3 regions of the Neptunomonas sp. ABH4_499 genome follow, and region 3 is predicted to be linked to each of the others. Evidence: predicted binding sites of a transcription regulator. Region 3 holds the regulator's gene; each other region holds the start of a gene.

Region 1 (5,325 bases), on a different contig from region 3:
CTGCACAGAGCTGCGACGACCGCCGCCTCCACCGCCACCAAAAATATCACCAAACACATCGCCAAAGATGTCCGAGAATCCACCTTGGTGGAAACCGCCACCGCCGCCACCCATGTTCGGGTCTACGCCTGCGTGACCGTATTGGTCATAAGCGGCTTTTTTCTGGGCATCCGACAAGACTTCGTAGGCTTCGTTAACCTCTTTGAACTTGTCTTCGGCTTCTTTATCGTCCGGGTTGCGGTCAGGGTGAAACTTCATCGCTTGGCGACGAAACGCTTTTTTAATTTCCTGATCGCTGGCGTTGCGATCAACGCCTAAAACTTCGTAAAAATCTTTCTTAGACATATCCGGTTCTGATCTGCTTCAGCGGTTAGCTCCCGCCGGGAGCCGGACACGACAACGCGGGCCAGAGCCCGCGTTGCCACACTTAGAGATGATTAGGGCAAGCGGTTAGCTTACTTCTTGTCATCTTTTACTTCTTCGAACTCAGCGTCGACAACGTCGTCTTTAGCGTTGTTATCGTCGGCTTGTTCAGCCTCTGGCTGCGCTTGGCCTTCTTGAGCCGCTTCCGCGTACATCTTCTGAGCCAAACCAGAGATCGCTTCTGTCAGCGCTTCTGTTTTGCTTTCGATGTCCGCTTTGTCGCTGCCTTTCAAAGCTTCTTCCAGAGCAGAGATTGCCGCTTCGATAGAGGTTTTCTCTTCTTCCGTCGCTTTGTCGCCCGCTTCTTTCAGCGTTTTCTTAGCCGAGTGAACCATCGCATCGCCTTGGTTACGCGCTTGAGTCAGCTCTTCGAACTGCTTATCCGCTTCAGCGTTTGCTTCCGCGTCACGTACCATTTGCTCGATCTCTTCATCGCTTAGGCCTGAAGAGGCCTTGATCACGATGGACTGCTCTTTACCGGTCGCTTTGTCCTTAGCCGATACGTTCAGGATACCGTTAGCATCCAAGTCGAACGTTACTTCGATCTGAGGCACACCGCGTGGCGCCGGTGGGATATCAGCCAGGTCAAAACGACCCAGAGATTTGTTTTGCGCCGCTTGCTTACGTTCACCCTGTACAACGTGGATGGTTACCGCATTCTGGTTATCATCCGCTGTAGAGAAGATCTGAGACTTTTTAGTTGGAATCGTTGTGTTCTTCTCGATTAATGGAGTCGCAACACCACCCATCGTTTCGATACCCAGCGTCAGAGGCGTTACGTCCAGCAACAGAACGTCTTTCACGTCGCCCGACAGTACCGCACCTTGAATCGCCGCACCGATCGCAACCGCTTCATCTGGGTTTACGTCTTTACGTGGCTCTTTACCAAAGAAGTCAGTAACAACTTGCTGAACCAGTGGCATACGTGTCTGACCACCGACCAGAATCACTTCATCGATATCTGATGCAGACAAACCAGCGTCTTGCAACGCTTGACGGCATGGGTTAATCGAGTTAGTTACCAACTCTTCTACCAAAGATTCCAGCTTCGCACGTGTCACTTTAACGTTTAAGTGCTTAGGACCGGTTGAATCAGCCGTGATGTAAGGCAGGTTCACATCGGTTTGTTGTGCAGATGACAGCTCAACTTTGGCTTTTTCAGCGGCTTCTTTCAGACGCTGCAATGCCAGTGGGTCATTGTGCAGATCGATACCAGACTCTTTCTTGAACTCAGCCGCCAAGTACTCGATCAGGCGCATGTCGAAGTCTTCACCACCCAAGAAGGTGTCACCGTTGGTTGCCAACACTTCAAACTGGTGCTCGCCGTCAACGTCCGCGATTTCGATGATCGAGATATCGAACGTACCGCCACCCAAGTCGTAAACCGCGATGGTTTTATCGCCTTTGGATTGATCCATGCCGTACGCCAACGCCGCCGCCGTCGGCTCGTTGATGATACGTTTTACGTCCAGACCTGCAATTTTACCGGCGTCTTTTGTTGCTTGACGCTGCGCATCGTTAAAGTACGCAGGCACTGTGATGACCGCGCCAGTCACTGGCTCACCCAGGTAATCTTCAGCGGTTTTCTTCATCTTTTTCAAGACTTCAGCCGACACCTGAGGAGGCGCCATTTTCTTGTCATTTACATCAACCCAAGCGTCACCGTTGTCCGCTTCGATGATTTTGTAAGGCACCATGCTGATGTCTTTTTGTACAACGTCATCTTTGAAACGACGACCGATCAAACGCTTGATCGCAAACAAAGTGTTGTGCGGGTTAGTAACCGCTTGACGCTTAGCAGGCTGACCAACCAGTGTTTCACCGTCTGTAAATGCAATGATGGACGGGGTGGTACGATCGCCTTCAGCGTTTTCGATTACACGTGTTTTTTCACCATCCAGAACCGCAACACAAGAGTTGGTGGTTCCTAGGTCGATACCGATGATTTTACTCATATCTGTATACTCCGGTTGTTCTGACCTGCTGATCAATAAGCAGGATTTAATTCGTTAATTCTTTGATGACTTCTTTATGGTGGTTAACCATGCGATTTCAAGGGAGAAAAAAGGATTTTTTAACCTTGAACAACCACCACCATGGCTGGGCGAATCAAACGACCATGCAGGGTGTAACCTTTCTGCATTACATCTAAAACGGTGTTTGGTTCTTGATCCGGTGACGGCACCATGGTCATTGCTTGGTGCAGCTCTGGGTTGAAGGCTTCCCCTTTCGGGTTTACCTGCTCAACATTGAACTTAGCCAGACCTTGAACAAACATGTTGTAGGTCATTTCGACACCTTCGCGAAGTGCCTTAACGCCCTCGTCTTCGGATTGGCACGCTTCCAGCGCACGCTCCAGACTGTCGATGATCGGCAGCATTTCGTTGATCAGTTTTTCTGAACCAAACTTATGTGCTTTTTCGACATCTTGCTCGGCACGGCGACGTGCGTTCTGAGCATCTGCAACCGCGCGTAATGCTTGATCTTTCGCGGTTGCTGCTTCCTCTTGTGCTGCGGCAAGTGCTTGCTGCAACTGAGCCACATCGGCCTCAGGCTGCTCAGTGGCCGCATCCGCTTGGGTTGCCTGCTCCTGAGCTTCTGTTTCTGGGGTCTCAACCTGAGATTCGTTCGGTTTGGTTTGCTCTTCAGCCATGAGAGTCTCCGATTAGGATCATTCTAAAACTTAACTGCTGCGATTTATGGGGGCTTTCTACCCCCTTTCAACCCCTTTTATGATTTTTTTAATTTTCGATTGATCACTAATTGCACACTGGATAAAAATACACTATAAATACTGTACAAATTAACAGGTATCGAGTTCGAATATGCTTACGCAACTGACCATTCGGAATTACGCCATCGTAGAAACACTGGATTTAGACCTGAAACGCGGTATGACCGTTATTAGCGGCGAAACCGGTGCAGGTAAATCGATCATGCTGGATGCACTGGGTCTCGCACTGGGCGACCGCGCAGAGGCTGGCGCCGTGCGCTATGGCGCAAAGCGAGCCGAGATCATCGCCACCTTTGATTTGCACAATCTAGCCGATGCCAAAGAATGGTTGGCCGAGCACGACCTTGATCATGAGCACGAATGTATCATCCGCCGCGTGATCACCAAAGAGGGGCGCTCGCGCAGCTACATCAATGGCCAAGCCTGTCCGATTAGCTCTTTGAAGCAATTGGGCGAATACCTGCTTGCCATTCACGGTCAGCATGAGCACCAACGACTCTTAAAGCGTGATCATCATCGCGCTCTGCTGGATCAATTTGCACAAGCTCAACCCCATGTGGATCAAGTAAAGGCGCTCTATAAAGAGTGGCACAGCGAACAGAAACGACTCACCGAGCTGACCAACATCAGTGAAGAGCAACACGCTAAACTTCAACTATTGACCTATCAAGTCGAAGAACTCGACCAACTCGCCCTGATGGATGGTGAGATCGACGAGTTAGAGCGTGAGCAGCGCGAATTGAGCCAATCAGAAGAGATCCTTCGTCAAGGTCATACAGCACTGCATATTTTGTCCGAAGGCGATGAAGAGAACTGCAACCAACTGTTAAACCAAGCTCTGAACACCTTAGCTCAACTGGGTGATATTTCCCCTTCGCTCACCCAAGCCAGCGAGATGATCACAACCGCACAGATCCAAATTCAAGAAGCCTCTCAAGAGCTTCGTCATTATCTGGATCGGACCGAGCTTAACCCAGAGCGCCTACACGAGGTCGATGCCCGCCTGTCCGCCATTTTTGATGTCGCCCGAAAGCATCGCATCAACCCGGAAGAGATACCGGCCTTCCACGAGAACTTACAAGCTGAGCTTGATCAGATTAACCACTCCGATGAAGCCATCGAAGAACTGACTCAACAAGTCGCCAAACTGAAAGATGCGTATCTAGAGAAAGCCAACGCACTGTCCCAATTAAGGGCAGAAGCCGCCAACCAACTGAACGGCCTAGTCGATGAACAGCTGCATCAATTGGGTATGAGCTCCGCGACGTTCCAAGCAAGCTTACTGGCGTGCGATAAACCGCAGCCTTTCGGCTTAGAAGAAGTGGAGTTTTTGATCGCCACCAACAAAGGGCAACCTGCACGCCCTCTGGCAAAAATTGCGTCTGGTGGTGAGCTATCACGCATCAGTTTGGCGATCCAAGTGATCACCGCACAAAGCAGCACAACACCCACCCTGATCTTTGATGAGGTGGACGTAGGCATCGGCGGCGCCATAGCAGAAGTGGTTGGCCGCATGCTTAGAATGTTGGGCGAGCGCGCGCAAATTCTGTGTGTGACCCACCAACCACAGGTGGCCTCACAAGGGCATCAACATCTGTTTGTGAGTAAAAAGGCCGACGCCATTACCACCCATACTCAGATCAATGAGCTGAATAAAGAAGCCCGTGTTCAGGAAGTGGCACGAATGCTTGGCGGCATTGATATCACTCAACGCTCGATTGATCATGCCCGTGAAATGCTGACCTCGACGCGCCACTGATCTTATCCAGCGTAAAAACAGCCTTGCACAAAAAAGCCGACACGATGTCGGCTTTTGAGTATGTGAGTTGTCCACAATCAATCGGGCGTATTTGCCTGATCTTTGGCCGCTTCTGTATCGACTTTCTCTTCAGCGGCTTTTTGCGCTTTCATTTTTTCAGCGCGACGTGCACGTGCCTCCTTAGGGTCGGCAATCAAAGGTCGGTAGATCTCCACGCGATCTCCCTCTTTTAGCTCGGTGCTTTTTGGGTCACGAACACCTTTACCAAAAATACCCATGGGGTCGGAGTCCGGATTGATCTGAGGAAAGACATTCGTAATGCCCGATTGAATAACAGCATCATAAATATTGGTGCCCACAGGAACCTTTAACGCCATGATTCTTTGCTGAGTTGGCAACGCATACGCGA
Region 2 (5,325 bases), on a different contig from region 3:
CCTTGATCATCCAGTAACACCGCAAATGGCAAGCGCGAGACACGGTAAGCGATGCCAAGCTCTGGTGAGAGTAGATAAGGGAAGTCGGTCAACCCTGTGTACTCGATAAAGCGTTGGTGCTTATCCGCCTCGCCATCACTGGCCAACACAACGTCCAGCCACGCCTCTTCGCTGTCACGCACGGAGCGCAAAATAGGAATCAGCTTTTTACAGACAGGGCAGGTTGGGGATAAGAAAAACACCAAGGTAGATCGGCGTTGCCCTTGGCCCAGTTGCACCGCATCGCCTGTGAGGCTTGGCAGTGAGAAGGTCGGGGATTGATCACCGACTTTGGGGCCGGAATCATTCACGAGTGCTCCCATCGGTGCGATGCGCTCGTACAGAACGCCAATTTGTCGAGCCAGGATGAAGAAACCTGTGCCCAGCACGATGACCGCAATCATCAAGAAAGCCACAGCAAAGTACAAAGCAGTCATAGTCAGTCCTTATAAACGGGGAGATTGAAGATCCATCACATTGGCGTTGATCTGCTCAATCAGTGCATACATCGCAAACATGAACAGACCCGCCAACAGGGGCAGTAAGGTGTCACTGGCGCTCATCGCCTGAGGCAGCCCAGCTAAGGGCAAAAGGGCGATCACCATCAACACGGCATTGCGCACCAGTAAGCGTGGGCTTAGATACTGAGGCACACCGCCACAGCCACACTCGATTTGAGAACGACCACGTTTTAGGTTGATGCCCATTGAGATGGCGTACAGGGTTAATAAACCGACCGCGAGCACGACGCCGATCATGCGCGTCGCCTCAAATAAGAGGGTCAGCACCGTTAGGCATTCGAGCACCACAATCGCCATGGCCGCTGGGCGCACCCATCTGTCTGGCAGTAGCTGGTAGTCGGCAACGTAACCTTGGAACTCCAAAAAGTCGAAGCCTTTAAACAGCGCCGCTTTGAGGAACAGCAGCACGGTAAACACCAAGGCGGTCAGTGCAAAGTAGCCGATCACATCGGCGATCATGCTCATTTGGCCACCAATAAAGAGGTCGTCCAGCCCGCTTTACCGTCGGAAGCCGCTTTGGTGAGGCTAAAGTCTTTGGTGGACGAAACGGTGTACTCATCGACGGATTCCTCATCCTCATTGGATCCGTACACCTTAGGTGTTTTGTCCTGAGTCACGGTGATGGCGACTAAGTGCTCTGCTGGCGAGCGGCTCAGTAACTTGCGTTTCTTAAGACTGTAGGCCCAGATCTCCTCGGAGCCATCTTTGTGGCTACCTTCGTAGGCATCGCTGTGCATGATCATATAAACCAGATCATTCGGGGCGTTGTACGCGGTGACCATGTAGCCACCTGGCACCCAGTTGCCTTCCTCTTTGGATGCGACCGGAATCGTCTCTAGAAAGCGCATGGTTGGGCCGCTGTCATCGGCGATCACCAAATCCCCGTTGAAACCTACCAATAGCAATTTGCCATCTTTTAATCGCTGGCTATGGACGTACAAAGGCGAGTTTTCGCTGTCGAACAGCGGGTCGGATGTTTCGACCGAGTATTGGTCGCCATTGACGGTAAAGGTCTTAAATTGCCCGGTACCGCACCAGGTGGAAAAGCGATAACCGCGGGTGGACGGGATAATGCCGTAGCAACCAGGGGTTGGGATGATCCCTTGAACCACGCCGATTTTCTGATTGGCAATGGTGACAGAGGTCGCAGGTGTGGCGTTTTGAATATAAATTAAGGATTCATCCGCGCTCTTTTCTAACAACTGAGACATGCCGATCGCTTTGGCCGCTTGGTTGGGAATCACAATCTCGGTTTCAGGCGTTAGCGTATTCACATCAAAGATCTGCAACACACTCTCAACGGGGCCGTAGCTGTAGCGTTTCATGTAGTCAGAGAACGCATACACCTTGGAGGCGTCCTTCGAGAGCAAAATCTGAGAGGTGAGGCCCAGCGACAACAGGCCTTTGTAGGTTAATCCATCTTGACCGTAGACATGGATTTTACTGGCGGCGTCCCATCCGGCCTCATTTACAAAGACATTAGGGCCTTTGGGGATCGCTTCTTCAACGGTAAAGACTTCGGGTTTAAACGACTCGTCAGCGACGGCGGTGAGTGACCATTGAGTAAGACCTAAAAAGGCAGCACCGACTGCACATTGGGTCATCCGTTTCAGTGTTGTCATGCATTAACTCTCCTACGTTAATCCGACTTACGGCCTCGCAGGATGTGTGCCACCAACACTGTGTTGGTATACAACAGCTGTTTACATCAAACAGATCTATCAAAAAAAGTCATTATGACAAGGTGGAATAAAAACTAACCTTTTGGTCAAAACACATCCAAAGTAGGACGTCTTTATGGGTGAGGAGCGTTGACGCGTTTTAGGGCAGCGATTAAAAAAGATGCCTCAAAATGAGGAGGGGAGGTCGATCACGCGGTTATCATGATCGACCCAAAGGCTTACTTCTCGGCCGCAATCACAGAGACTTCGACCAGAAGCTCTGGGCGAGCCATACGTGCTTCTACGCACGCACGTGCAGGGGCGTGACCTTCTGGCACCCATGCATCCCATACCGCATTCATCGCCGCAAAATCTTTCATGTCGCGGATGTAAACGGTGGCGGATAAGATGTGCTCTTTATCGGAGCCGGCTTGTTCTAGCAGCGCTTCCACTTTATCCAGCATGGTTTGCGTTTGTTCAGCGATGCCTGCATTTGCATCAGCTGCCACTTGGCCACACAGGTAAATGGTGCCGTTATGTTTAACGATGCGGCTCATGCGCTGACCGATCTCTTGACGTTCGATAGTCATATTTACTCCAAAGAATCAGTTTTTAAACGAATAGCACCAGTATATCGAAAAAGGGCTAGAAGAATTTTTGGAATTTTATCGCTTGGCAACAATCTTATCTTTTCGGATCTGTTTGCCGGGCCTTCGCTTCTCGCGTATGGTGGCCGCACGTGGAATGACTCCCTGCACTTATATAAGGATGTAATCATGGATTTGAATACCCTTCTTAATCGGCCAACGTTAGGTCAACAAACCCTACAGGCTCGTTTAAACGCCTCTGTCGATACTCAAAAGTTGTTTGCCGCCATTGATGCAGACCCTGCGCTGGTGGGTGCAGGTGTTGTGTATGTGGATGCGCATTTGAACATCGTAACGCTGCGCGAATTTCAGCCTGTGTGCCGAATCAAACCGATTAAAGTCGTGATCCGCGAGCCGTTTGAGCCGGTCAGCGACCAGCAGTTTATCGCCGCTGCACAAACCCCACGTGAGTCCAAAATGCTGATGGAAAGCGTATCCACCGGCTTGGCTTGCGCGGGCATGGTGTTCAGTATTGTGGCGATCATTACCTCGGCTGCGGCTGTACCCGTCACCGGTGGCGGTAGCTCTGCAATGACGTATGTGGCGTACGGCGCCGCCGTGGCCACCGGTGCACAGTGTTTGAACGGTGCGGTGCGTGTCACTTTGGAAGCGCAATCGCCTGCAACCTTGGATGCGTTGGACTCGGAAGAGTGGTACACCAACACCATGACCGCGTTGGATGTTATCTCGCTGGCGGGTGTAGCGGTGTCTGGGTATCAGATGATCAAGTACGTTAAGGTACTGAACTCTGAGGGGCAGTCGGTGCGTACAGTACTGCAAGGGCTGAACCGCCACGAGCGTCGTCGTTTGACCGAAGAGATCATTCGTCAAAACCGTCCGGGCATCTCGAACCGAATGCGAAAAATGCTGCAACGCCAAGGCGTTTACCCGACCCGCTACGCCGCGGATCGACTACAACGCACCACCATCAGCCAAATTACCGACTCCTTTGCCGCCTTATTGGCCTTTACCGGCAGTGCGGGCAGCGGTGTGGTACGTCAGTTGGCCGTTAACGTATACGAAGAGTTTTAAGTGAAACCGTCCAACCAAGCTCAGCCCCGCCAAGATCACGACGCTCCATTGCAGGGTAAGGTCAGTTTATTGCGGCTGGTTTTTCCCCCGAACACCGTTACGGTGGTGTTTGCGCATATCTTGTTGATCGGTGCGGGTGTGTCTTGGTTGGCGGGTGTGTTCTTCTTGCAGCCGAACGGCATCACGGTCGATCAGGTCAAGGTGTTGATGATCGGCGCTGTGTTACAGATCGCGCTCTTAAGCTTTTTCTTTGTGAAAATGCTGCGTTTTTCGAAGCGGTTTCGATACCTATCTGCGTATGCAGCGGGGTTTTATGCGCTGCTGCACGCTGGCCTTGGGGTTAAGGCGTTGTTGTCAGGTGCTTCGGGTGAGGTATGGTATCTCATCTGGGCTTTGGTCGCGGCACTCAGTGGATGGCTCTTTTACTCCAGCCGTGTGGATCAGTTACTTAAAAGCAACGCGATCCGCTATAAGCTATTGCACGGTCGAGACCCTTACGAGGAACTTGCGGACCTAAAAGCTAGAAAGGCGATGAAGAAACAAAAAAAAGGGCGTTAGCCCTTTTTTGTTATAGAGCCCATGTAATCCATTAAAAAGAGTGTTTAACGCAACGCACTGTCGCACCGACTTTTTCATCGGATTTATCAGATGGTATCAGCGCAACACCCACTGGAGCCCCACTTGTGATCGCCATTATTGCTGGCTTTTTGGCCGTTGTTAGCCAATCCATCTTCTATCTGTTTGTTCGGCGTGCACAAGTGCATCTTCTGATCCCAGGACTGACGGTTAATGTTCAGATGCATTGGCAGCTTGGCTGGATTGCATGGCCGGTGGCGATCATCTACTGGCCGGACACCATGACCTTGCAAACTCATTTGTTTGCGTTGGGGGTCTCGGTGTTTTACTGGGTCGCGCAGGTGAGTTTCTTCTCGGCGCTCAATCGCGCTTCCTCCTCACAAGTTGCGCCTTTGTTGGCGCTCAAGTTGATGGTGGTTGGCGTGGGCAGTGCGATTTTCCTAAGTACCGACCTATCTGTTACACAGTGGCAAGCCGTTGCGTTGGCGACGGCCTCGGCGATCTTCCTATCCATCGGCGCGGACCGACCGCCGTTGCGAGCCACTTTACTGGCGCTGACGACGGTGTTGTTTTTCTCCGTCTCGGACATCAGTCTAGGCGCTTTCATCGGTCATGTGGGTATCGAGAGCGATCTGGATCGAATCATCTTTGTCCTGAGCTACTGCTACGGGTTGAACAGCTTGTTTACACTGCCCTTCCGACCATGGCGATTGGCGCGTGCCGCTGTTAAAGCGTGCATTACACCTGCGTTTTTGTGTTTGATTGCGATGGTGTTTTTGTTCACAGCCTTTGTTCTGGGTGGGGTTGTATTGGGGAATCTGATGCTGGCGACGCGCGGTTTGGTAGTGG
Region 3 (5,325 bases):
GGTTCATAATCTCGTCGGTAAAGGTTGCACTGTACAAAAGCGTCTGACGGTCCTGACCTTTACGCGGTGTTTGACGAATGATGGTACGCACATCTGGGATAAAGCCCATGCTGAGCATACGGTCCGCTTCATCCAGTACCAGTACTTCAACGTTGTGCAGATCCACCTCTTTGGAGCGAACAAAGTCGATCAAACGGCCCGGCGTTGCCACCAAAATATCCGTTGTACCCGATGCGATCTGCTTACGCTGTTTGTCGTAATCCATACCGCCAACGAGGGTAACCACGTTCAAATCGGTGTACTTACACAAGGCTTTCGCATCTTCCGCGATCTGCTGAGCAAGCTCTCGCGTTGGTGCAATGATAAGTGCACGAGGCTCGCCTTTACGAAGGTCCGTCTCAAGGGAGTAATCCACCAAATCGGTGATCAAACCCACCAAGAAAGCAGCGGTTTTACCGGTACCGGTTTGTGCTTTACCAATGATGTCTTTACCCGCTAACGCAGGCACGATCGTTTCGGCCTGAATCGGGGTGCAGTATTCGAAGCCCAAATCTTGAATGCCGTGAAGGACAACATCGGGCAGATCAAAATCCAGAAAGCGTTTCTTACCTTCGGCCTTGGCTACAACGTATTGTGCAGGTGTCCAGCGATTGTCTTTTTTCGGCTTACGATTACGCGAAGAAGTACGACGCTTATCATTACGTGGCTTCTTTGGCTGATCGTTCTGCTCAGCGGACTTCTGAACTTCGTTTGACGTGGTTTCCAATGTCATTCTCGCTCTACTCGATGTCTCTTCTAAATGGAGGCAGCGCATCCAAAAGTTGTCGGCCGTAACGTCGGGTCACGACGCGACGGTCCAATAAAATGACCTCTCCGGCATCTTGTTCGCTACGCAATAAACGCCCAACAGCCTGAGTCAGTCGAATGGAAGCCTCGGGGACGGTCCATTCCATAAAGGCGTTCCCGCCTTTGGCTTCTATCCATTCCGCCATGGTCGCATCCACCGGATCATCCGGGACGCCAAATGGCAGTTTGGTGATGATGACTTGTTTTAAGTAATCACCGGGTAAATCCACACCTTCTGCAAATGAGGCTAAGCCCCAGATGATGCTGGCTTTACCTTGATCGATTCGCTCTTTGTGCTTTTTGATGATCTCATTTTTGGTTAAATCACCTTGCACCAGCAATCGGTCGGACAGTGTACCACTCAATTGATCTTTAATTGATAACATCTGCCGCCAAGAGCTGAATAATACCAGTGTTGCCGTCGCTTTACCGAGTGCCTGCTTCAAAAAAGTCGCTACTTCATCCGAATGCTCATCCGGTTTACCAGGGTCCGAGTGCATTTTTGGCACTTTTAGGACACCACAACGGGCATAATCGAACGGACTTGGCAGTTGTTCTGACACCGTTTCAAGGGGCAATCCAAGATCACCCTTAATGCGATCAAAACGACCGAGCGCCGTTAAGGTTGCCGAGGTCAGCACCACACCAAAGGCGGGCTTCCACAAGTGTTCTTCCAAGGTATCCGCAGCCGAAACAGGGCTGCTGCGACATTCATAATCAAGCCCGTCGGAGGACTCAACCAAGTTGATCCATCGCGCAGTTGGTGCAACACCAGGCACATCGGCCTTGGCGTAACTTCGGGCCAACCAATAAATGGACTGCGCACGCGACCACGCCTGACCCATCTTAGGGTACCAACGCTCGGCCACTTCACGTTTGATTTCAGGAATCCCGCCATCCAGCGCTTCTTTTAAGAGATCAACAATCTGCTCGGCCTTAAGACTCCATCGCTCCGCCGCTTGGGCAAGGCCTTTGCAGGGCTCCATTAAAGACTCAGGCAACACCCCCTGCGGGAATCGAAAACGATCCTTTTGGATATCCTCTGGGGAGATCATCGCCGACAACTGTAAGTTTAAAAGCTCTAACTGCTGATGCATCTCGCTTGCCGCCGGAGCGATTTTTTCAATGTACTGCATCATGACTGGCTGACTATCACAGTCATCGATGAGGTGATCAAGCTGGCGAGTGATCGTCTTTAACCAACGATCGGTACTTTTTACACGCAGGTTGTAAGCGAAGTGCCCTGTGGTTTTGGCCGATAAGTGGTGTGCCTCATCAAACACGTACACCGATTGAACTGGGTCCGGCAAAATAGCACCGCCCCCAAGCGATAAGTCGGCCAAGACAAGGTCATGGTTTGCAACCACCACATCGGCTTTATCCAGCGAATCACGCGACTTAAAAAAAGGACACACATTAAAGTGCATGCAACGACGATTGGTGCAGCGGGTGTGATCACTGGTCAGTGGCTGCCAAAGGTCCTCATCCAGCTCATCTTTTAAGCTATCACGGTCGCCATCCCACTGACCCGAGGCAAATTGATCCAACAATTCGGAATAGAGCTGCACCGATGCTGGGTCCATCTTATGCTCATATTCATCTTCATAAAGGGCCATTTGTCCTAATTGACCTTGGCCTTCTAAGATCTTTTCAGCGTGCTGAATGCAGAAGTAACGACCACGGCCTTTGGCCAACATATAGGTGACCGGCGTTTCCATTAAGCGCGAAGCTTCAGGGAGGTCTTTATGCAGAAGCTGCTCCTGAAGAGCAACCGTTGCTGTCGAGATGACCAGCGTTTTACCTTGGCTTTTGGCGATCGGAATCGCGCCAATCAGATACGCCATGGTTTTACCGGTGCCTGTGCCCGCTTCGATCAAACAGATGTGATCCTGCCCTTTTCGCTCACCTTTTTCGTTCACCTCGATATTACCGAGGGTTCGGGCGATTTGAGCGATCATCATCTTTTGCCCATATCGCGGCTTTAAATCATGCAGACTTAAGAACTGTCGATAGGCTTCTTGGATCGATTTTTTTAACGCGTCGCTGAGCACAAAGTGGCCTCTTAGTTGTTCGGGCGGGGATCATACCAAGATACTGGATATTTAAACAGAAAATCTCTTTACAGCGCGACGCTCCTGTATATAATCACATGTACTGTATATAAAAACAGTCACCTTACAGGGGTAAGCGTATGAAACTGACACAGCGTCAAACGGAAGTTCTCGCCTGCGTTCGAGATCACATTCTTGAAACCGGCTATCCGCCCACCCGTGCAGATATTGCGCGTACCTTGGGTTTTAAATCGGCCAATGCAGCTGAAGAGCACCTTAAAGCTTTGGCCCGCAAAGGTGCGATCGAAATGATCCCCGGCACCTCGCGCGGCATTCGCATTCCCGATTTGGAAGAAGCGAAAAACGAAGCAGAACCCGAAGGTTTACCTTTGATTGGCCGCGTGGCTGCAGGTAACCCTGTGCTGGCTCAGGAACACATCGAAGAGCACTGCACGATTTCAGCCAACTTCTTTCATCCGCCTGCCAACTATCTTTTGCGTGTCCACGGCACCAGCATGAAGAACATCGGCATCATGGATGGTGACCTTCTGGCCGTTCACCAAACCAGCGAAGCGCGTAATGGACAGATCATCGTTGCCCGCATCGGCGAGGAAGTCACGGTAAAACGCTTCCAAAAAACCGGTCACAAAGTTGAGCTGATTGCCGAGAACGAGGAGTTCGCGCCGATTGTGGTTGATCTTCGACACGACGAGTTCACCATCGAAGGTCTAGGTGTTGGCGTTATCCGTCAAGGGAGTGAACCCTAATGCAGATGGTCTTTCCTGAGTTTTTACCCCATACGGCGACATCCGAACAGCCTGCTGGCCTAGAAACTTTAGGTAGGATTCGCCCTGCAACACCACGAACACACGCCGCAATCGCGGTAAAACCCAAACAGAATCATAGCGGTGGTCATGTGACTGAGATTGTTAGCCACAGTTTAGCCCTGGAAGAGCTTGATCTCCTCCTGCCTGTGCTGGCAAAACTCAGTCATACTAACCGTTGGCTCACTTGGATTGATCCACCTAAAACATTGCCTAAAGCCCTTCTGCTTGAAGCGGGTATCGATTTGAATAAGGTGATGATTCTGCGTTCTGATGAGCATTTCAGTACCGAGCGTTTGGCCAATATGGCCCTTAAAATCGGCAACTGCAATGTGGTGATCAATTGGGATGGCGAGCTGAGCAATCAAAGTTACGATGCGCTCGTTAATGCGGCTCAACGCGGTGGGAGTGATGCGATGTTGATTCGTTGCCGTGCCGCCCACTGACAGTGCGGCCGCGGCAAGCACCTTCGGTCAGTGAATAACCGATGGGCGAATCGTTTCGATATCGATCTCTTGCTCTACCTGCTCGCCTTCAAGCGGCATCTCACCACTTAGGTCCGACAGCATGTGTGCTCCGGCTACTAACATCATTCGGGCGAGCTCTTCGGTTTTTTCTAACAGATTATCACTGACCTCTTCCGACACTGTTAATGTCATCAAGGCCTCTTCATCGCCTGACCGGCGCATAACATATTCGCCAGATGGCAAACGTACGATTTCTAACACTACTTCGTCCATCGTTTACACATTACCACTCTTGGAACGACGAACGCTGCGCTTCCAGCAAACGTCGTATCTCGTTTAACCAACCTTTCAGCTCGATCAGCAAGTCTTTATCTTGCTTATGATCTGGGTTGATTTGCACCACGTGTATCTCTGAAACACTCATCGACTTTGGCTCAACAACCCCATCGGCTGCACGCCAACAAGCCTGATAAGCGGACATCAAACGATTCAACCAACTGCCCCGAATCGAGAGTAGCTGGCGAATCTCTTGAACCTCTGGCGACTCTTGCACAGAGGCCTCAACCATCTGTTCTAAGTCATCGAAGGCCTTAACAGCCGCCGGATTAAAGCGATACTTTTCGGCAATCTCTTTGTAGTAGGCATCCAGTGCCGATGCCATTAAAAACAGAATGCTTTCGTGTAACGCCTCAATCTTGGCGTGTTTATCCCAGCCATTTTCGTCGTGCGCATCTTCAAGCATATCTAACTGAATTCGCGCAAAGTTAACCTTCTGGTTAGTTCGCACTAAATATACTTGGCTCATCGCGCCCTCCGCCTGACTGTGCCAATGGGTGTAAGCGAGTTACTTCTTCTTGGCTTTGGGCTCTTCAATGGCCCACTTGCCGCCCTCAAAGAAAGCCTTCCAACCCGTTGCCTTACCTTCAACCTCAGTCATGACGTACTGCTCTTTGGTTTTACGGCTGTAACGAACGATCGTCTCGTTGCCTTCATTGTCATGCGTTGGCGCACTGAACAAGAAAGCGTATTTAGGGTCGATCTCTTTTTCGTGCGGCAAAAGCTCAATGATTTTCGGCGCACGCGTCTCCCGGTTTTTCGGGAACTGGCTTGCCGCAAGGAACAGACCGCTGGCACCAT

What was found. Region 3 encodes LexA, which represses DNA repair genes until DNA is damaged. Its sites were predicted from a motif close to TACTGTNTANNTANACAGTA; they were not measured.
Region 1: recN (DNA repair protein RecN) is a predicted target of LexA. The motif match lies at 3,216-3,235, and genes of this name have one in related genera.
Region 2: ACXAF9_RS17150 (amine dehydrogenase large subunit) is a predicted target of LexA. The motif match lies at 2,239-2,258, and genes of this name have one in related genera.

Annotation. Positions count from the first base shown of each region.
Region 1 covers NZ_JBSWXK010000004.1:259,590-264,914, forward strand. Annotated here, with positions in the region: gene dnaJ (molecular chaperone DnaJ) at 1-345, opposite strand, end outside; gene dnaK (molecular chaperone DnaK) at 456-2,378, opposite strand; gene grpE (nucleotide exchange factor GrpE) at 2,498-3,076, opposite strand; gene recN (DNA repair protein RecN) at 3,249-4,916, shown strand; gene ACXAF9_RS06140 (RnfH family protein) at 4,994-5,325, opposite strand, start outside.
Region 2 covers NZ_JBSWXK010000024.1:22,194-27,518, forward strand. Annotated here, with positions in the region: gene mauD (methylamine dehydrogenase accessory protein MauD) at 1-476, opposite strand, end outside; gene ACXAF9_RS17145 (MauE/DoxX family redox-associated membrane protein) at 486-1,025, opposite strand; gene ACXAF9_RS17150 (amine dehydrogenase large subunit) at 1,022-2,182, opposite strand; gene ACXAF9_RS17155 (RidA family protein) at 2,461-2,811, opposite strand; gene ACXAF9_RS17160 (hypothetical protein) at 2,998-3,900, shown strand; gene ACXAF9_RS17165 (hypothetical protein) at 3,901-4,458, shown strand; gene ACXAF9_RS17170 (hypothetical protein) at 4,584-5,325, shown strand, end outside.
Region 3 covers NZ_JBSWXK010000013.1:17,030-22,354, forward strand. Annotated here, with positions in the region: gene rhlB (ATP-dependent RNA helicase RhlB) at 1-772, opposite strand, end outside; gene dinG (ATP-dependent DNA helicase DinG) at 780-2,897, opposite strand; gene lexA (transcriptional repressor LexA) at 3,038-3,664, shown strand; gene ACXAF9_RS13720 (SulA-like leucine-rich domain-containing protein) at 3,664-4,167, shown strand; gene ACXAF9_RS13725 (hypothetical protein) at 4,195-4,461, opposite strand; gene ACXAF9_RS13730 (DUF6586 family protein) at 4,472-4,993, opposite strand; gene topA (type I DNA topoisomerase) at 5,033-5,325, opposite strand, start outside.